DNA from 3 places in the Streptomyces sp. NPDC029296 genome. Region 3 is predicted to be linked to each of the others. Evidence: riboswitches for the same ligand, from Rfam matches in the RefSeq annotation. Region 3 holds a riboswitch; each other region holds the start of a gene.

Region 1 (6,489 bases), on a different contig from region 3:
GCAGCACGAGCCGGGAGGCGTGCCGTACGACATCGTGGTTGGACAGCACCCAGGTCGCGGAGGCCCCGGCGGCGTGGGCCGTGGCCAGCGCGTCGGCGATGACCCCGCGCAGCTCCTCCGCGTCCCAGCCGGCCTCCAGGTACTCGAAGTTGAACGCCTGGCCGAGTTCGTCGGGCCGGGCGTACAGGGCCCGCCGCTCGCCCGGCACCCAGGCCTCGGCGACGGCCATGCGCGGCGGGCGGTAGGCGTCGAAGATCTTGCGCCAGTCCCGGTAGATCTCGTGCACCTCGTCCCGGTCCCAGTACGGGTGGCTGCCGGGCGGCAGGTGCCGCAGGGCGGACTCGCCGGTCGTGCTGTGGGCGCCGAGGTCCCGCAGCGGCTCGGTGAGGTCCTTGGCCAGGCCGTGGGCGACGTCCACGCGGAAGCCGTCCACGCCCCGGTCGGACCAGAACCGCAACGTGGTGCGGAAGTCGGCACGGACCTCCTCGTTGTCCCAGTTCAGGTCGGGCTGCTCGGGGGCGAACAGATGCAGGTACCACTCGCCGTCGGGCACCCGCCGCCAGGCGCTGCCGCCGAACACCGACCGCCAGTCGGTGGGCGGCAGTTCGCCGTGCGCGCCGCGCCCCGGGCGGAAGACGTACCGCTCGCGGGCGGCCGAACCGGGCCCGGCGCGCAGCGCCTCCCGGAACCAGGGGTGCAGATGGGAGGTGTGGTTGGGCACGAGGTCCACGACGACCTTCAGACCGAGCCGGTGCGCCTCGGCGGCCAGCGCGTCGAAGTCGTCCAGGGTGCCCAGGCGCTCGTCGACACCGCGCGGGTCGATGACGTCGTAGCCGCCGTCGGCGAGTTCGGAGGGGTAGAAGGGGCTCAGCCACAGGGCGTCGACGCCGAGCGCGGCGAGGTGGGACAGCCGCTCGGTCAGGCCCCGGAGGTCACCGAGGCCGTCGCCGTCGGCGTCGGCGAAACTGCGCGGATAGACCTGGTAGACGACGGCCTGGCGCCACCAGTCGGGGTTCCTGGACGAGAGGTCCGGCGGGCGGTCTGCCATACGGGCTCCCAAGGGACGGACGACAGTAGGGAATCTCTATCTGTCCACATTGCCCGGAAGGGAACCTTTTCGGGGGCGCTCAGGCGCCGCAGTGCTCCAACAGGCCCCGTACGTCCTCGTCCACCACCCGATAGCGCACCACGCGCCCCTCTTTCTCGCCCGCCACGACCCCGGCCGCGCGCAGCAGCCGCAGGGCCTGGGAGACGGCCGGGTCGTTCATGCCCGTGGCGATCGCGAGGTCGGAGACGGCCAGCGGCCCGGTCCGGTGCAGCGCGAGCAGCAGGGTGAGCCGGTTGGCGTCGGCCAGCAGCGAGAAACGGTCGGCCCAGGTGCGCAGACGCCCCGCGTCGCCGATGGCGGCGATCGCCTCGCACACCCGGTGACCGTCGATGGTCCGGCGCTCGGCACGGTCGGCAGGCACGAGATGCATGCCCCCATCCTGGCAGGCCCCGATGTGATCTTGAATACCTGCCCGACTGCGCAGCTATGCGGGAAACCGCGGGCCCCTCTACGGTGGGCGGGCCGTGGTGTTCGGGAAGTCGATGCAAGGTCGACGCGGCCCTCGCCACTGTGATCGGGGAGTTCCCGTTCCGTCCGGCACACCGCCGGGCCACTGGTCGTACGACCGGGAAGGCAGGGACGGCGGACGTGTGACCCGTAAGCCAGGAGACCGGCCACGGCAGCTCACGAAGTGATCCACGAGGTGCTGGAGCGTGAACCCGATGGCCGATGCCGCTTCTTTCCGCTGGCGACGCGAGGACACCCTGAAGACGGCGGGGCTGCTGGTGGTGATCCTCGCCCTGCACGTCGTCGCGTTCGCCATTCTCTATCTGCTGGTCGCGCCCCGGCACTACAAGGTCGGGACCGAGGTGTTCGGTGTGGGGCTCGGCATCACCGCCTACACCCTCGGGATGCGGCACGCCTTCGACGCCGACCACATCGCGGCGATCGACAACACCACCCGCAAGCTGATGGCCGACGGCAAGCGGCCGGTGTCGGTGGGGTTCTGGTTCGCGCTCGGGCACTCCAGCGTGGTCGTGCTGCTGGCCCTGCTGATCGCGGGGGGCACCTCGCTGGCCGGGAAGGTGATGAACGAGGGCTCCGCCACCCACCAGGTGCTCGGGGTGCTCGGTACGACGATCTCCGGGTCGTTCCTCTATCTCATCGCCGCCCTGAACCTGGTCGCCCTCGCGGGCATCCTGAAGGTCTTCCGGGCGATGCGCGCGGGCGCGTACGACGAGACGGAGCTGGAACGGCACCTGGACTCGCGGGGGTTCATGAACCGGCTGCTGGGCCGGCTGACCCGGTCCGTGTCCCGGCCGGGGCAGATGTACCCGCTGGGCTTCCTCTTCGGCCTCGGCTTCGACACGGCCACCGAGGTCACCCTGATGGTGATGGCGGGTTCGGGCGCGGCGGCCGGCCTGCCCTGGTACGCCATCCTGTGCCTGCCGCTGCTGTTCGCCGCCGGGATGAGCCTGTTCGACACCCTGGACGGCACGTTCATGAACTTCGCCTACCAGTGGGCGTTCGCCAACCCCGTCCGCAAGGTGTTCTACAACCTCGCCATCACCGGTCTGTCCATCGCCGTCGCCTTCTTCATCGGCACCATCGAACTGGTCGGCGTCCTGCACGAGAAGTTCCACCTCGACGATCCGGTCACCGGCTGGGTGTCCGGCCTGGACCTGGGCAACGTCGGCTACCTCATCGTCGGCCTGTTCGTGGTGGTGTGGGCGGCGGCGCTGGGGTACTGGCGGCTGGCACGGGTGGAGGAACGCTGGGCGGTGCGGGCGGCGCCGTCCGACTGAGCCGGCGGGCGAGCGCGGCGCAGACCACCAGCTGGAGCGTGTGGTAGAGCATCAGCGGCAGGACGGTCATGGCGACCTCGTCCGCCGGGAACAGCACGGAGGCCATCGGCAGCCCGCTGGCCAGGCTCTTGGTCGCCCCGCAGAAGACCGCCGTCACCCGGTCCTCGCGGGGCAGCCGCAGCGCCCGCGCCGAGCGGTCGGCGAGCAGCAGGGCGACCGCGAGCAGCACCGCCACCAGCACGCCGAGCAGGAGCAGGCGGCCGGGGGACACCCGCTGCCAGATGCCGGTGGTCATGCCCCGGCTGAACGCCGCGTAGACGACGAGCAGGATCGAGCCCCGGTCACAGATCCCGATGACCTTGCGGTGCCGGCCGAGCCAGCCGGAGATCCAGCGCCGCACCGCCTGCCCGGCGAGGAACGGCAGCAGCAACTGGACGGCGATGTCCCCGAGTTGGCCGAACCCGACCGGCACGCCGCCGCCCTCGCCGCCGCCGGTCAGCGCGACGGCCAGTACGGGGGTCAGCACCACGCCCAGCACCGTGGAGAACGACGCGGAGCACAGCGCGGCGGCCACGTTGCCGCGGGCCAGGGAGGTGAGGGCGATGGACGACTGGACCGTGGACGGCAGCACGGCCAGGAACAGCACGCCGGCGGTCAGCTCGGCGCCGAGCGCCCCGTCCGGCAGCAGCCGCGCGGCCAGCCCGAGCACCGGGAAGACCGCGAACGTCAGGGCCAGCACCGGCAGATGCAGCCGCCAGTGCCGTACGCCGTCCAGCGCGGCCCGGGGGGAGAGCCGGGCGCCGTAGAGGAAGAACAGCAGGCCGATCGCCAGCCTGGTCAGCCACGAGACGGTCTCGGCCGCCGTGTCCTCGGCCGGGACGAGCGCGGCGATCCCGATCGCGCCGAACAGCGCGACGATGTACCAGTCGACGCGGCGCGCCAGGCCGCGGACCGTTGCGGTGGGCATCTGGGACATGCGCTCCTGCCTTGGAAGCGGGTGGCATGGGACGGGGCCCGGTCGGCCGCGGGACCCGGTGGGCGGGGCCCGCGCGGGTGGCGCGCGGGCCCCTGGGGCGGCTCAGGTCACGCGGGCGCGTGGACGTGGTGGCGGCTGATGTTCTTCTCCAGCAGCGCCAGGCACTCGGCGACCCCCACGCTGTCCGGGCCGGTCTGCGGCAGGCGGCCGTCGGCCTCCTTCAGGTCGGTCAGCGCCCGGTCGATGGCGGTCTGCGCCGCGAACAGGCAGGGCGTGCTGTAGATGGCGACGTCGACGCCCAGCCCGGTCAGTTCGCCCAGGGACAGCCGCGGCGACTTGCCGCCGGCGATCTGGTTGAACAGCAGCGGCTTGTCCCCGATGACCCGGCGCACCTTGTGGATCCAGTCCACGCTGCGCACCCCGTCGACCAGCACCACGTCGGCGTCGGTCGCGGCGAGCGCCTTGGCGCGGCGCAGGATCTCGTCCTCCTCGGTGGCGTCGGTGCGGGCCACCACCACCAGGTCCCGGCGGGACCGGAGGACCATGTCCAGCTTCTCCAGGTACTCCTCCAGCGGCAGTACCTGCTTGCCGTCGACGTGGCCGCAGCGCCGGGGCCGCTTCTGGTCCTCCAGGATGACGCCGGAGGCGCCGACGGCCTCCAGGTTCTGTACGACGTGGCACGCGGTCTCCGGGTCCACGTAGCCGTCGTCGATGTCGACCAGCAGGTGCTGCGCGGGGAACGCCATGCGCAGGCGCTGGACGAAGGCGATGATGTCGGGCCAGGCGATGAAGCCGATGTCCGGCAGGCCGTAGTGGGACGCGGCGAAGCCGAAGCCCGAGACGAACATGCCGTCGTAGTGCCGCGCCGCCACGGACGCGGAGAACATGTCGAACACGCCGATCAGCGGCGTGGTCCCGTCCGCGTGGATGGCATCGCGTAGCCGGTTGGGGTGGCTCACGGTATCCTCCGGGGTTACTGGTTGCGTGGGCGTGGTGCCGCCGCGACCCTCTGCCCGCCAAAGCCTTGGGCCGCGCGGCGTGTTCCGCACCAGACCGGCCGGGTGCCCTCCCTCGGGAGGCACCCGGTTTTTCGTTGCCCGATCCAGTGGCCGCAGAGTAAAAAAGGTTTTGCCCAGTCACAACCATCCCTTTGCGGTTCCGGGCCGAAACGCGGCGCCGGACCACCCCCGGTTCAGGCCCCTGAACGCACGCTCACCCATGTGACCGACGGGGGGAGGGCCGTACGGACGGGCGGGACGATGACCAAAAAGGCCCTCACCGCGGAAGCCGGACCCCCTTTTTGTGCCGGGCCGAGGGCGGCGTCCCGGCACGGGAGCGCTCCCTCAGGGCCGTTCCACCGTCTCCAGGTACAGCTTCACGTACCGGTCGACGTCCACGTCCAACGCCACGTCCACGAGCGGCCGTTCGCGTCCGTCGCCGTGGATCTCGGACTCGCCGGGGCGGGGCCGGAGGTCCACGACGGTCTGGCCACGGGACGGGCCGGGTGCCAGGGAGACCTCGACCGGCAGCAGCCGGGTGGTGAGGCCCGCCGGGTCGGCGACCGCGCACACCGCGCCCGCGTCGCCGAGCCCGCCCGCCTCCTCGGCCTCGGGCGGCTCGCCCTGGTGGGCCGGCCGGTGGGCGAGGAGGTCACCGGCCAGCCGGGTGCCGGGCTCGTCGCTCGCCCGCAGCCGGCGCACCTCGGGGGCGGGGACGACGACCCGCCGGAACACGTCCAGGCCGTACATGGTGATCGGCACCCCGGCGGTGAGCAGCACCGCCGCCGCCTCCGGGTCGTGCCACACGTTGAACTCGGCGACGGGGGTGGCGTTCCCGGTGGTCACCGCCCCGCCCATGAACACGATCCGCTCGATGTTCCGGGTGACCTCCGGATGGGTGCGCAGCAGCAGCGCGATGTTGGTGAGCGGGGCGGTCGGGATCAGTGTCACGGGGCGCGGGGAGGCGAGGATCTCCCGGCGCAGCAGGGTGACCGCGTCCACGTCCGCCGGGCCCCGGACGGGCGCCGGCAGGCCCAGGTCGCCCATGCCGTCGGCGCCGTGCACCGGCGCCGGGCGGGCCGGTTCGAGCAGCGGGCGCTCGGCGCCCCGCGCCACCGGGACGCCGGGGGCGCCCGCCCGGTCCAGCACGGTCAGGGTGTTGCGGACCACCCCGTCCACGTCGGTGTTCCCGGCCACGCAGGTCACGGCCCTGAGGTCGAGGCCCGGGTGGCGGACGGCGAAGAGCAGGGCCAGGGCGTCGTCGACGCCGGTGTCGCAGTCGATGATCACGGGTATGGGCTGTCCGGTCACGGCGGACTCCTTCCGTCGTGCCGACCTTAGGACAGGGGGGCGGAGCCGGCCGGTCCGTCCCGCGAGGCGCTGGAGCGGGCGCCGCCCGCCCGGCGATCCGGCGCGTCGGCTCCCACACCGGCGGCGCACCCGGCCGCCGTCCGTCCGGCGGCTGTCCGCCGTCCGTCCGCCACCTGTCCGTCCGGCGGCTGTCCGCCACCACCCGTCCGCCACCTGTCCGTCCGTCCGCCGTCCGCCGTCCGTCCGCCACCCGTCCGTCCACCGTCTGTCCGCCACCCATCCGTCCGGCGGCCGTCCGGCGGCCGGAGCGGCGCCGGCCCTCCCCGGGTGCCGCTCTCCGCCTGGTACGGC
Region 2 (6,489 bases), on a different contig from region 3:
TGGGTGCCCCAGGTCTGGCCGACGCGGCAGCCGTCGAGGAAGGGCTCGCCGCCCTCGACCGTGGCCACGCCGTGGTGGATCTCGTAGCCGTCGACCCGCTCGCCGAGAGCCTCTCCGCTGGGCCGGGTGAGGGTCTTCTCGCGGGCGAAGCGCACGCGCACGGGCAGGATCCCGAGCCCGTCGACGTGGCCCTGGCGGCTCTCGACCTCGTCCTCGATGTGCTCGCCGAGGATCTGGAAGCCGCCGCAGACGCCGAGCACGGGCCGTTGTTCGGCGGCCCGGCGCACGAGGGCGTCCGCCAGCCCGCGTTCCCGCAGCCACCGCAGCGCCCGTACGGTGCCGCGGGTGCCGGGGATCACCACGAGGTCGGCGTCGGCCAGTTCCTCCGGCCGGTCCACGAACCGCACGACGACGCCCGGTTCGGCGGCCAGCGCGTCCACGTCGGTGAAGTTGGACATCAGCGGGATCGCGCACACGGCGACCCGGAGCACGTCCGCGCCGACCGGGGGAGTGACGGCGGACTCCCGTACGGTGCCCCGCAACGAGACCCGCAGTCCGTCCTCCTCGTCGATGCCGAGTCCGTGCCGGAAGGGCAGCACGCCGTAGGTCCGCCGCCCGGTGAGGCCGTGCAGCATGTCCAGGCCGGGTTCCAGCAGGCCGACGTCGCCGCGGAACTTGTTCACGAGGAAACCGGCGACGAGTTCCTGGTCCTCGGGCGAGAGCAGGGCGACGGTGCCGAAGAAGGACGCGAAGACGCCCCCGCGGTCGATGTCGCCGACCACCAGCACCGGCAGCCGCGCGCCCCGCGCGATGCCCATGTTGACGATGTCGGTCCGGCGCAGGTTGATCTCGGCCGGGCTGCCCGCCCCCTCGCAGATCACCGCGTCATACGTGCCCCGCAGTTCGGCCAGGCAGTCCAGCACCGTGCCCAGCAGCCGCTGCTGGCGCCCGCCGTGGTAGCCGCGTGCGCTCAGCTCGCCCACCGGCTTGCCGAGCAGCACGACCTGGCTGCTCTGCTCGCCGCCGGGCTTGAGCAGCACCGGGTTCATCAGCGCGGTCGGCTCGATCCGGCAGGCCTGGGCCTGCATGGCCTGGGCCCGGCCGATCTCCGCGCCCTCCCGGGTCACGAACGAGTTCAGGGACATGTTCTGCGCCTTGAACGGCGCCACTTTCACGCCCTGGCGGACCAGCCACCGGCAGATCCCGGCCGTCACGACGCTCTTGCCGGCGTCCGAGGTGGTGCCGGCCACGAGGAGGCCACCGTTCACTTCCCACGTCCTTTCAGGAGTGTGCGCGCGGCGAGTGTGGTGCCGAGGGCGAGCAGGCCGACGCGGCGGGAGAGCCGTACGGCCCGGTCGATGTCGGTGACCTCGACCGGGCGTCCGGTGCCGCCGTTGAGCACGGGCCGGTGCTCGACCCGGCCGCCGTAGGAGAGCGTCCCGCCCAGGCGCACGCCGAGGGCACCCGCGAAGGCGGCCTCCACGGGACCGGCGTTGGGGCTCGGGTGCTTGCCCGCGTCGGCCTTCCAGGCGCGCAGGGCGCCGCGCGGGTCGGGTCCGGCGACGGCGGCGAGGGCGGCGGTCAGCCGGGCCCCCGGCCAGCCGGCGACGTCGTCGAGGCGGGCGGAGGCCCAGCCGTAGCGGCGGTGGCGGGGCGACTTGTGGCCCACCATGGCGTCCAGCGTGTTGACGGCCCGGAACCCGAGCAGACCCGGCACCCCGGCCACCGCTCCCCACACCAGGGCGCCGACCACGGCGTCGGAGGTGTTCTCGGCGACCGACTCGACCACGGCCCGGGCCATCCCGTCGGCGTCCAGCGCCTGCGGGTCCCGGCCGCACAGATGGGGCAGCCGGGCGCGGGCGGCCTCGATGTCCCCCGCCGCCAGGGCACGCCCGACGGTGCGGGCCTCGCGGCCGAGCGAGGTGCCGCCGACGACGGCCCAGGTGGCGGCGGCGGTCAGCGCGACGGAGGCGGTACGGGAGGGGCGTACGGCGCGTGTGGCCAGCGCCCCGAGGGCGACGACGCCACCGGCGCACACGGCGGTGTGCAGGGCGCCCCAGCCGCGGTGGTCGTGCCACAAGGCGCCTTCCACGGCCGTGGCCGCGCGGCCGAACGCGGCGACCGGGTGCCCGCGGCGGGGATCGCCGAGAAGCAGGTCGCCGAGGACGCCGGCGGCGGCGCCGTACGCGTAAGTGCGATCGGCACCCATCGGCTCAGCCGGCCGTGGGCACAGGGGCGTTCCCGGTACGGGTCCTACGGCAGCCGAGCATGGCGATTCGTGTCCTCACTCAGGGTGTCCACGCCCTGGGTCGACGGATTCCGGCGGCGAGAGTTCCTGGCTCCCGGGGAGTTCTTCCCCGGTGACAGTGGCGGGACCGCGCCGGATTCGCACCGGCTTCCTCTTCTGCCGCCGTACATGGCCTGGGCAGTCCACCACGTGCCCGGAAGGGCCGTCAACTCGCCTTTGACCTGGGATGCCCGACTGTGCCGAGGCCCACATCGCCGGGACGCCGGGCGGGCTGACGGGGACCGCCCCGGCATGCGTCCGCCCCGCCGGCTCCGGCGGGCGGGCCGGTCGGCGGGGCGGTCGCGGGGATCGGGGGCGGGCGGTCAGCCCTTGCCCACGATCAGGTAGATGCCGTAGGCGACGGCCGCCGCGCAGGCCGCGAAGCAGACGTAGGCACCGGTGACGGCGAGCGCGGCGGAGCCGCCCTGGGCCGCGGCCCGCTCGCGGCGGGACAGGCCGTTGACGCCGAGGGTGAACAGGGCCACCAGGCCCACCGTGAACACGACGCTGGTGCCGAGAACGGAGCCGAGGGCCGCCCAGTCGATCTTCATGGGGATGCTTCCTTCAGTAACCGTGCGGGCGGGGTCAGACCGTGGCGGCCGGCGGGACGGCGGCGGGCGCCGGCTCGGTGGCCGGGGCGGGGATCGTGGCCGTCAGGCCGGCGGTCGCCAGGTCCGCGGTCGTCAGTTCCCCGGCGATCTGGCCGGCGGGCGGCGGGGTCACCGCGGCGATGGCGGTGGTGACGACACCGGCCGGCTCGCCGGTCTCCCCGACCACGTTGGTGTGGTCGACGACCTCGCGGCGGGAGATCTTCCAGATCGCGGCGCTCGCGGCGACCAGGAAGACGGCCACGGCGGCGGTGCCCCAGTCACCCAGGTCGGTGACGGACTCGGCGCCCGCGCCGACCAGCGCGGCGGCCGGCAGGGTGAGGACCCAGGCGACGGCCATGCGGGTCGCGGTGGACCAGCGGACCACGCCGCCCTTGCGGCCGAGACCCGCGCCCATCACCGAGCCGGAGACGACATGGGTGGTGGACAGGGAGAAGCCGAGGTGGGAGGAGGCCAGGATAGCGGTCGCGGCACCGGTCTGGGCGGCGAAGCCCTGGCGCGGCTCCAGGTCGGTCAGGCCCTTGCCCATGGTGCGGATGATGCGCCAGCCGCCGATGTAGGTGCCGAGCGCGATGGCCAGGCCGGCGGAGAGGATCACCCAGGTGGGAGGGTTGGAGCCGGGGGCGAGGGAGCCGCCCGCGATCAGGGCCAGGGTGATGATGCCCATCGTCTTCTGGGCGTCGTTGGTGCCGTGCGCGAGGGAGACCAGGCCGGCGGAGGCGATCTGGCCGGCCCGGTAGCCCTTGCGGCTGGCCTCGGTCTCGGCGGTGCCGCCGACGCCGTAGGAGAGCCGGGTGGCCAGGAACGAGGCGAGGCCCGCCACGACCGGCGCCGCGACGGCCGGCAGCAGCACCTTGGTGACCAGGACGCCGCCGTGGACGGCGTCGAAGCCGGCGGAGGCGACGGTGGCGCCGACCAGGCCGCCCATCAGGGCGTGCGAGGAACTGGAGGGCAGGCCCACCAGCCAGGTCAGCAGGTTCCAGAGGATCGCGCCGACCAGGGCGGCGAAGATGACCTCGGGGCGGATGCCGGTCTCGTCGACGAGACCCTTGGAGATCGTGTTCGCGACCTCCACGGAGAGGAAGGCGCCCGCGAGATTGAGGGCGGCGGACATGGTCACCGCGATCTTGGGCTTCAGGGCGCCTGTGGAGATGGTGGTGGCCATCGCGTTCGCGGTGTCGTGGAAACCGTTCGTGAAATCGAACGCGAGAGCGGTTATTACCACAATCGCGAGGATCAGCGAGAAGCTTTCCATTTACCCAGGCAATCGTTCGAGGTCATTGGCTGGATGAACGTAGGCAAGCTGGGTGAACGGAAGATGAACTGGGACGGGCGTGGTGGTGTCGGTAACGCCATGCCGAAGTCGTGTTCCGCGCCGTCGGGCCGGGCGCCCCTTGGCTACCGGGTCCGCGCGAAGATCCGCAACCGGTCCAGGGTGCCGTTGAAGAGATCCTGGTCACCCGGCAGCGCGCCCTTCACGCGGTACTGCCAGAACGTCCAGTACCGCCAGCCGCCGGGCAGCGTCCCCGGCCGCGCCGTGCCGTGCCGGGCGATCCACAGCGGGTGGTCCTTGGAGAACGCGCGGCTGTTGCCGGTGCACAGCTTCCACCACTGGGTCGTCGTGTAGATCACCGGGCGACGGCCCGTCCGGCGCCGGGTCTCGTCGCTGAACGAACGGATCCAGCCGACCATGCCCTTCTTGCTCAGCCCGTAGCACTTGCGCCGCGCGTTGTACGGGTTGTACTCGATGTCGAGCGCCGGCGGCAGCGTCCAGCCGTCCGCCCGCCAGCCGCCGCCGTGCCGCACGAAGTACGAGGCCTGCTTGGCGCCGGAGGACCGGTCCGGGAGGGCGAAGTGGTACGCGCCCCGGATCAGCCCCGCCTTGCGGGCGCCGGAGTACTGCCCGGCGAAGTAGGGGTTGCGGTAGCCCGTGGACTCGGTCGCCTTGACGAAGACGAACCGCGCGCCCTTCTTCCGGGCGGCCGGCCAGTCCACGCGCCCCTGGTGGGACGACACGTCGTGGCCCTGGGGCGGCTTGGCCGCGGCGGTCGCGGGGCCGGTGAGGGCGAGGACCGCCGCCACGGCCGCCGCGAGGAAGCTCGCGCGGCGACGGGCAAGGGTGGGTACACGGGCCATGCGACTCCCCCGGGGGATGGCGGTCGGCGGGCGCGCCGGGCCTCGGGGCGGCGGCGGCCGTGGGGTGGGCAGGAAGCAGCCATTCAAGGTCCGCCGATCACGAAAGCGAGGGTGATTTCAGGCGTTTCAGCCCGAATTCCGCCCGTTCGGCTCCACGGCCCCCGGCCCGGAACCACCGGCCCGCGCGCTCCCCGCCCCGCCCGCCGGCTGGCAGGATCACCGCATGGCTGAACCGCGACGGAACGTGGAAGACGGGCGACGGGACGAACGGCCGGACGCGGGACCGGCGGCGCGCCGGGCCGGCCGGGGGAGCGAGACACCGGACGGGACCGGGGACGGGAACGGGGGCGCACGCCGGGGCGCGGGGGAGGGGAGGGCCGAACCGGGCGCCGCGGCGCCGGAGGGGGGACACGCCGGCGATACGGCGTCGGAGGCGGGGCGGAGCGCACCGGGCGGCGGGATGCCCGAGGCGGGGGAGGTCGCGTGGGGCGGTGGGGTGGCCGGGGTGGGGCAGGACGTGGCGCTGCTCTGGGACGAGGTCGTCGCCACGGCGCGGCGGACCGTCGTCGACGGGCTGGTGGTCGGCACCTCCGGCAACGTCTCCGCCCGCCTCGGCGACCTCGTGCTGGTCACCCCCTCGGGCGTCCCCTACGACCGGCTCACCCCGGCCGATCTCACCGGCGTCGACCTCACCGGCCGCCAGGTGCTCGGCCGCCTCGTGCCGACCAGCGAGCTGCCCATGCACCTCGCCGTCTACCGCACCACCGACGCCCGCGCGGTCGTCCACACCCACGCCGTGCACGCCACCGCGGTCTCCACGCTCGTCCCCGAGCTGCCGCTGGTCCACTACATGGCGGCGGCGCTCGGCGGTCCCGTACGGGTCGCCCCCTACGCCGCCTACGGCACCGACGAGCTGGCCGGGAACATGCTCCGCGCCCTCGCCGGCCGCTCCGGCTGCCTGCTGCAGAACCACGGCACGGTCACCTACGGCGCCACCCTCGACCAGGCCTACGACCGCACCGCCCAGCTGGAGTGGATGTGCCGCCTGTGGCTGACGGCGTCGGCGGTGCCGGGCCTGAGCCCGTCCCTGCTGACCGAGGCACAACTCGCCGAGGTCGGGGAACGCTTGAAGGGATACGGCCAACGGAGGTGATCCCCTTGCCGAGCGGCAACCCGTCCCGCGCCCCGCGGACCCCGCCCGCCCCGCCGGTCCCCCACGGCCGGGCCCGGCCGCCCTTGGTCACCGCCCTGCGCCAGGCCCCGCCGCCCCGGCCCGCCGTGCGCGGGGGAGTCGGCCTGGCACCGGCCGCCCCCGCGTGGGCGGTGTTCGCCGGTCTCGGCCGCGCCCTGCCGGTCCGCCTCCGCCGGGCCCGGCCGCCCTTGCTCACCGCCCTGCGCCAGGCCCCGCCGCCCCGGCCCGCCGTGCGCGGGGGAGTCGGCCCGGCACCGGCCGCCCCC
Region 3 (6,489 bases):
CAGACGGACGAGTACCTGGTGATGACCGGCTGCGGCGACCGGAATCTGCGCGGGGACGTCCTGCGGAACGGCCCCTACCGGGACGACGGCACCCGGCCGGCGCACGCCCTGTCCGTCCTCGCCGCCCGGCTCTTGCGCGTCCTGGACGCGATCCACGGCCGGCACGTCGTCGTCCGCGACCTCAAACCCGACAACGTCGTGCTCGACGACTCCGGCCCCGGCCACTGCCACGTCATCGACTTCGGGATCAGCGAATGGAACGGCACCGGCCCGGGAGGGGCGACCCCCGGATACGGCGAGCCGGTGCTGCGCGCGACCGGGCCGGCCGCTCCCGCCGACGACTACTACGCCCTCGGGGCGACCCTCTTCTTCGCCGCCACCGGCATGGACCCGGTGATCGTCGACGCCGACCGCGGGACCAACCGGGACCGGACCCTGGCCTGCCTGGCGCGGGCGCTGCCCGGACGCGCCCACCGGAGGATCCGGTCGTCGGTCACGGGCCTCCTGAGCTTCGACCCGGCCGTACGGACCGCCGCCGCCCACCGCCTGCGCACCGGCACGGCCGGAACCGCGCACCGGATCGCACGCCCACGGATCGACAACGACCTGCTGGACGAGATCATCGAGCACACGACCGCGTTCTGCGTCGGTGAGGCGCACGCGATCGCGGACCCGGTACGGGCCGCGCGGCTGAACGTCCCCACCTCGATCGACGTCTACGGCGGCAGTTCGGGACTCGGACTGGAACTCCTCCACCATGCGCACCGCCCCCCGGTGCGTTCGGCCGTCACCGCGTTGGCGCGGTGGACGGCGGAACAGTCCAGGAACCTGCCCCCCGGCTTCTACACGGGGCGCACCGGCGTCGAACTCTTCCTCACGGAGGCGGGGCTGACGACGGACGCGGACTCGGACGCGTGGTCCGGCGACTGTGGCCTGCCGGACCGCGCACCGGACGGCGGACCGCCGGAGGCGGAGCTGATCGCGGGCGCCGCCGGAATCGGCCTCGGCCGGTTGCTGCTCGCCCGGCACGCCCTTCGGGCCGGTCACCGGCACGCGGCGGACCGGCACCTCGCCGTCGCCGCCGGCTGTGACCGGATGCTGGCGTCGGGCACCGCCCGGCTGACCCCGGCCGGTTCGGACAGGGCCGGCGATGCCGCACTCCGCGAGGGCATCGCGCACGGCGAGGCGGGTCTCGCCTGCTTCTTGCTCGAATACGGCGGCGTGACCGGGGACCCGGACGCGATCAGCCGCTCCGAGAAGGCCGCCGCGCGCCTGGCGGCCGTGACACCGGACATCATCGCGGCGGCCGCCGAGCCGGGGGCGACACGCCGCTACGGCTCGTGGTGCCGGGGCCTCGCCGGTATCGGGACCGTACTCGTCCGGGCCGCCGAACGTCTCGACGAACCCGGGTACCTCGACCTCGCCCAGCGGGCCGCCCGCGCCTGCGCGACACTGGCACCGCGGATGCCGCTGGTCACGCAGTGCTGCGGACTGGCCGGAGTGGGCGAGCTGATGGTGGACGTCGCGGAGGCGAGCGGGGCCGGGGAGTTCCGGGACGCGGCCGAGACCGTCGCCCTGCTCATCCTGGACCGCAGCGGCGGCACCTGGTCCCGGCCCGTGTTCCCGGACACGACTCTCGCCCGGTCGAGTGCCGCCTGGGCGGGCGGCTCCGCGGGCGTGCTGGCCTTCTTCAGACGACTGCGCGACCGGGGCGGTCCGCGGCTCGGCCTCGCCGCCTGACCGCTGCCACCGCCCGCACGGCCGACGGCCGCTCGCCCACCGGCCCACGGGCGTCGTGCTCACGGCACCGGGACGAGGCGCGGTCCGGCCGCGCGGGCCGCCTCGCTGCCGTAGGCCCGGTCGATGCGGGCGACCAGCTCGGACGGGATCAGCTTGTACTCCTGGGTGCCGACCGACTCGAGCACGGTGGTGGCCAGGGCGCAGCCGAGCCGGGCGGCCTGCTCCCGCGGCCACCGCCACGCCGTGCCGGCGAGGAATCCGCAGCGGAAGGCGTCTCCCGCCCCCGTGGGATCGGCGATGTGCTGCGTGGCCACGGCCGGTATCCGCACGGCCGGGGCTCCCGCCCCGGCCAGGGACACGCCGTCCAGGGTGGTGAACCAGGTGCCGACCCGGCCGAGCAACTCCTGCTCGGTCCAGCCGGTACGTTCCTGGAGCAGGGCGGCCTCGTACTCGTTGGTGAACAGCCAACGCGCACCGTGACGAGCCGGCGCGCCTGTTCTGCGTCGAGGCGCGCCAGCTGCTGCGAGGGGTCGGCGGCGACCGGGATGCCGAGCCGGTGCGCCGTGGCGGTGTGCCGGAGCATGGCTTCGGGATCGTCGGCGCCGACCAGGACCGGGTCGGGCAGACCGGCGCGTTCGGCGACGGCGGCGAGGTCGATCGGGCGGCGGTGGTCACCTCGCCGGCGATGTGTACCTGGCCGGCCGTGATCAGCGTCTCGACGGCGACGCGCGAGGCGGGGTCCGCGCGCAGCAGCGCGTCGAGGATGGTGTCGCTGATCTGGTCGGCGATCTTGTCGGGGTGTCCTTCGGTCACGGACTCCGAGGTGAACAGGGTGCGGGACATGGCACTCCAGGACTGGGTGGGTGGGCGCGCGGCGGGCGTGCCGTGACGGAGCGGGGCGTCCTTCGGGCGGAGCGGGTGCGGCGTGCCGGGCGGGGCGTGTCCGGCGGCGGGTGCGCCCCGCCCGTGGGGTGCCGGGCCGGCGGCCTCGTCAGCGCGCCGTCGTGCGGAAGACCCAGTAGTCGGCGGGCTCTTCGGCGATGTAGTGGGCGTTCGCCAGCCGGAAGTCCAGGCGGGCCCGTTCCCGGATCCCGGGGGACAGGGCGAACTCCGCGAAGCCCGTCTCCTCGGCGTAACTGGCGCGGGTGGTGACCACGATCAGCCCGCCGGGCCGGGCGGCCGCCGTGGCACGACTGGCGACGGCCGGTCAGCGCCTGAGCCCGTGGGACGACGCGCCCGCCGGCCTGGCGCGCTGCGCCGGACGCCGCCCCGTCCTCGGACTCGGCAACGCCGCCCGGACGGCGTTGCCGCGTCTCAACGCCCACGCCGGACTGCGCTGGCACCAGGTCCTGTCCGCCGAGGACGCCCGCGCCTACAAGCCCGCGCCGGACGTGTACCGGCTCGCGCCCGACGCGGCGGGCTGCCCGCCCGAACAGGTGCTGATGGTCGCCGCCCACGCCTGGGACCTGCGCGGGGCCCAGGCGGTGGGCATGCGGACCGCCTATGTGCGCCGTCCGGTGGGGGATCCGCCCGCCGACGGCGACACCTTCGACCTGCGGGTGGAGAGCCTGGCGGAACTGGCCGACGCGCTCCCGGTGCCCCGGTCCTGACCGACCGTGACCCGGAGGCTGCCCCGGGTGCATCATGAGGGGCGTTCCCGGTTCCGGCGCATCCGCTCGCGGGGTGGCATGATGACCGGCGACAGGGCGACGGCGGAACGAGGAAGCCGGTGCGAATCCGGCGCGGTCCCGCCACTGTGATCGGTGAGTGACTCCCGTACGGCCACTGCCCCACGACGGGTGGGAAGGCCGGGACGAACCGCGACCCGAGAGCCAGGAGACTCACGTCGTCGCCTCCTCGAAGGACCCCGGGGCGGATCTCCCCGGAGAGAGGGGTGTGGGGCGTGCCCGGGACAACGGACGGTGAGGTGTCCGGCGCGGAGGTGACCGCGCGACCGGCCGGTGGCGCGCCGTGCCGGGTCGTCGTGTGCCGGGACTGCTGCTGCGGCAGTCCGAAGGTGACCGGAATCGACCACGCCGCGCGCCTGCGTGCCGAGGCGCCCGTACGCGTCTCCGCCTGTCTCGACGTGTGCGACCAGGCCAACGTGGTCGTCGTGCAGCCCTCCGCCGCCGGTCGGGCGGCCGGAGCCCGGCCGGTGTGGCTGGGGCTGGTCAACGACCCGGCCGCGACGGAGGACATCGCCGCCTGGATACGGGCGGGCGGCCCCGGCATCGCCCCCCGGCCGGAGATCCTCGACCTGTACGCCTTCACCCCACGGCGCCGCCGCACGGCTCCCTGAGCGGTGGGACCACCACGGCCGGGGAGGCGGCGGGGGGAGGGCCGACGGTGCGGGCGCGGCGGAGCCGTGTGCGAACCTCGCCGAAGCGGCGCCGCAGGGTCAGTCGGACTCTGTCCTGGGGCCGCGGAGCAGCTCCTCGGTGGTGACGTCCCAGTCCACTGCGGCGAACTCGCCGCCGGCGGGAACGAGTGCGTAGGTGTGCTCCAGCCACTCCGCGAGCGGCGGTACGGGCAGTTCGAACAGCGCGGCCATGTCACCGGAGGCCAGTTGGAGCCATGCGGTGTCCCGTTCCCCCGGATGCGACGGCCACATCCGGACGTCACCGACGCCGCTCATCGAGTACAGCCCCTGGTGCAGCAGATCCCGCCCGATCCGCCACACGGCACGTGAGCCGCCCCCCTCGATGAGGAACTCCACGCACACGATCAGGGGCAGTTCGGGGTCGTACCGGAATGCGGCCCTGACCGTCTGCCGGGCCGAGAGGTCCAGCACGCGCTCGATGTCCAAGGTCAGCTCAGGACGACGGCGCGGTGCCGTTCGGCCGGCGTCCACACCTGGCTGGTAGCCGCTCATGACGGAGGGATCCTTCCCTGTGGCGGAAGCTGACACGACCTACTCTTGCTCTTCGGTGCTCGCCGTACATAAGTAACTTGACCGTCGGACACCACCTGCCGCGACGGTGCTCGCCCTGGTCGGGGTTCCGCCGGTGTATCAGGAGGCCCCGAGGCCGTTGAGCAGGGTGTCGACGACAACGTCCGCCGCCTGCCCGGGACTCAGCTCGGGCAGTTGCCGGGACACCAGGTGCATGAGCTGGGGCAGCAGCGCGCTCGCCCACCCCCGCGGCGGGCCGGGGCGCAACAGGCCCTCCTCGACGGCGCGTTCGAGGAAGGCGTCGACCTCGCGGACGGACGCGTCACGGCGTGCGCGGACGGCCTCGTCGGCGAGCATGCGGGCCAGGTCGACAGGCCAGGTCCGGTTGACGGTGATGATGTTCTCGACGTAGCGGTGCAGGGCGACGGCGACGGGTGCCTCGCGCAGCCGGGCGTCCTCGATGGCCTCTTCGATGGCTGACAGCCGGCATGCGTAGATGGCGGCGAGGAGTTCCTCCCGGCCGGCGAAGCGCCGGTAGACGGTGCGCCGGTCCACGCCCGCCTCGGCCGCGATGCTCGCGATGCTCGCGCCGGGGTCGGCGGCGAGCATGCGCGCTCCGGTGGTCAGGACGGCTTCCAGGTTGCGTGCTGCGTCGGCTCTCACCGCACCGAGTCTAGCGGACCGACTGTGCAAGCTAAGAGACGTTCCGTCTCTTCGAAGAGTAGGAAATACGGTCAACTGCCACATCTGAGAGGCATATACGCCTCGTGGCGGCTCTGGCCGGGTGATCGTCCCGGCCGCATGGTTCCGGCCGCGCACGGCCCTCTCACGGGGCGCTCTCGGAGAGCCGCCTGAGCCGCGCGACCCACAAGGTGGTCAGGTGCCGAGCCCACAGGGGACACGAGGCGTTCAGGGCCCGGGCGGCGGGACCGCGGGCGACGTTCGCGGTCACCACATGGGTGCCGCCCGCGACAGCGGTGAACAGCCATGCCTGGTACGACTGCACACCGGTGCCGACGCCCGACCAGCCGAGCCGGCGGGGCGGGATGTGCTCTCCCATGAAGATCTCGAACCGCTGCCCGAAGAACAGTACTTCGAAGGCCCTCGTGACCGGCGCGGCCCGCGCCTCGGTGATGCCCGGCACCCACCGCGGCCACCGCGCCACATCGGTGAGCAGAGCGAACACCGTGCCGGGCGTGGCCTGTACGACGGTCTGCGCCTGGCAGAAACTGTGGGCCTGGTCGGGCGAGAAGCCCGACGGCCAGTGCATGTCCGGATGGCTGTCCGAGGCACCGCGCATCCGGCTCCCCTCTCGGTGGCACCGGCGCCTTCACGTACGGCCGCCGGGGGAGCAGGCCCCGCCACGGCCGTTCCCGCGTCCACTGTGCGCGGGGCTCCGCGGCCCCGCATACGTCAAATGACTGAGCGGACGGTGCCGGTGGCCGGCCTGTGCCGACCCGCTCAGCCGTCCCGGTCGAGGCCGAGCCCGGACAGTGCTTCCCTCAGCGCGGTACGCGAAGCGATGCCCAGCTTCGGATAGATCTGGTAGAGGTGCGTGCCGATGGTGCGATGGGACAGGAAGAGCCGCTCGGCGATCTGCTTGTTGGTCAGCCCCGTCGCCGCGAGCCGGGCGATCTGCAGTTCCTGAGCGGTCAGTGTCACACTCCCGGGCCCGGCGGCGGTCGGCGCGGACAGGCCGCTCGCGCGCAGCTCGGCCGTCGTACGCGCCGTCCAGGGTGCGGCGCCCAGCCGCTGGAAGACCTCCAGCGCGAGGGTCAGCTGCTCCCTGGCCTGTGTCGTGGCACGCAGGCGTCTGAGGCGTTCACCGTGGAAGAGGCGCACACGCGCGGTGTCGAAGG

The links. A riboswitch is a leader RNA that binds a small molecule or an ion and turns the genes downstream of it on or off. The one in region 3 is predicted to bind cobalamin.
Region 1: linked by a shared signal. The riboswitch ahead of nicT (Nickel transporter NicT) and the one ahead of ACZ4W9_RS08465 ((2Fe-2S) ferredoxin domain-containing protein) in region 3 are both predicted to bind cobalamin.
Region 2: linked by a shared signal. The riboswitch ahead of ACZ4W9_RS19920 (cobalamin biosynthesis protein) and the one ahead of ACZ4W9_RS08465 ((2Fe-2S) ferredoxin domain-containing protein) in region 3 are both predicted to bind cobalamin.

What each region holds. Positions count from the first base shown of each region.
Region 1 covers NZ_JBVHXT010000014.1:101,375-107,863, reverse strand. Annotated here, with positions in the region: gene ACZ4W9_RS14830 (glycoside hydrolase family 13 protein) at 1-1,048, opposite strand, end outside; gene ACZ4W9_RS14825 (ArsR/SmtB family transcription factor) at 1,128-1,478, opposite strand; cobalamin riboswitch at 1,557-1,741, shown strand; gene nicT (Nickel transporter NicT) at 1,771-2,853, shown strand; gene ACZ4W9_RS14815 (bile acid:sodium symporter family protein) at 2,750-3,820, opposite strand; gene ACZ4W9_RS14810 (isocitrate lyase/PEP mutase family protein) at 3,937-4,788, opposite strand; gene ACZ4W9_RS14805 (nucleoside hydrolase) at 5,173-6,138, opposite strand.
Region 2 covers NZ_JBVHXT010000021.1:91,020-97,508, forward strand. Annotated here, with positions in the region: gene ACZ4W9_RS19915 (cobyric acid synthase) at 1-1,268, opposite strand, end outside; gene ACZ4W9_RS19920 (cobalamin biosynthesis protein) at 1,265-2,209, opposite strand; cobalamin riboswitch at 2,308-2,450, opposite strand; gene ACZ4W9_RS19925 (hypothetical protein) at 2,611-2,838, opposite strand; gene ACZ4W9_RS19930 (inorganic phosphate transporter) at 2,873-4,150, opposite strand; gene ACZ4W9_RS19935 (lysozyme) at 4,294-5,031, opposite strand; gene ACZ4W9_RS19940 (class II aldolase/adducin family protein) at 5,492-6,184, shown strand.
Region 3 covers NZ_JBVHXT010000007.1:127,751-134,239, forward strand. Annotated here, with positions in the region: gene lanL (class IV lanthionine synthetase LanL) at 1-1,740, shown strand, start outside; partial or broken gene ACZ4W9_RS08445 (PfkB family carbohydrate kinase) at 1,800-2,404, opposite strand; partial or broken gene ACZ4W9_RS08450 (S-adenosylmethionine synthetase N-terminal domain-containing protein) at 2,458-2,583, opposite strand; gene ACZ4W9_RS08455 (hypothetical protein) at 2,732-2,896, opposite strand; partial or broken gene ACZ4W9_RS08460 (haloacid dehalogenase type II) at 2,919-3,350, shown strand; cobalamin riboswitch at 3,415-3,603, shown strand; gene ACZ4W9_RS08465 ((2Fe-2S) ferredoxin domain-containing protein) at 3,683-4,039, shown strand; gene ACZ4W9_RS08470 (SsgA family sporulation/cell division regulator) at 4,139-4,612, opposite strand; gene ACZ4W9_RS08475 (TetR/AcrR family transcriptional regulator) at 4,751-5,239, opposite strand; gene ACZ4W9_RS08480 (SRPBCC family protein) at 5,457-5,930, opposite strand; gene ACZ4W9_RS08485 (helix-turn-helix transcriptional regulator) at 6,092-6,489, opposite strand, start outside.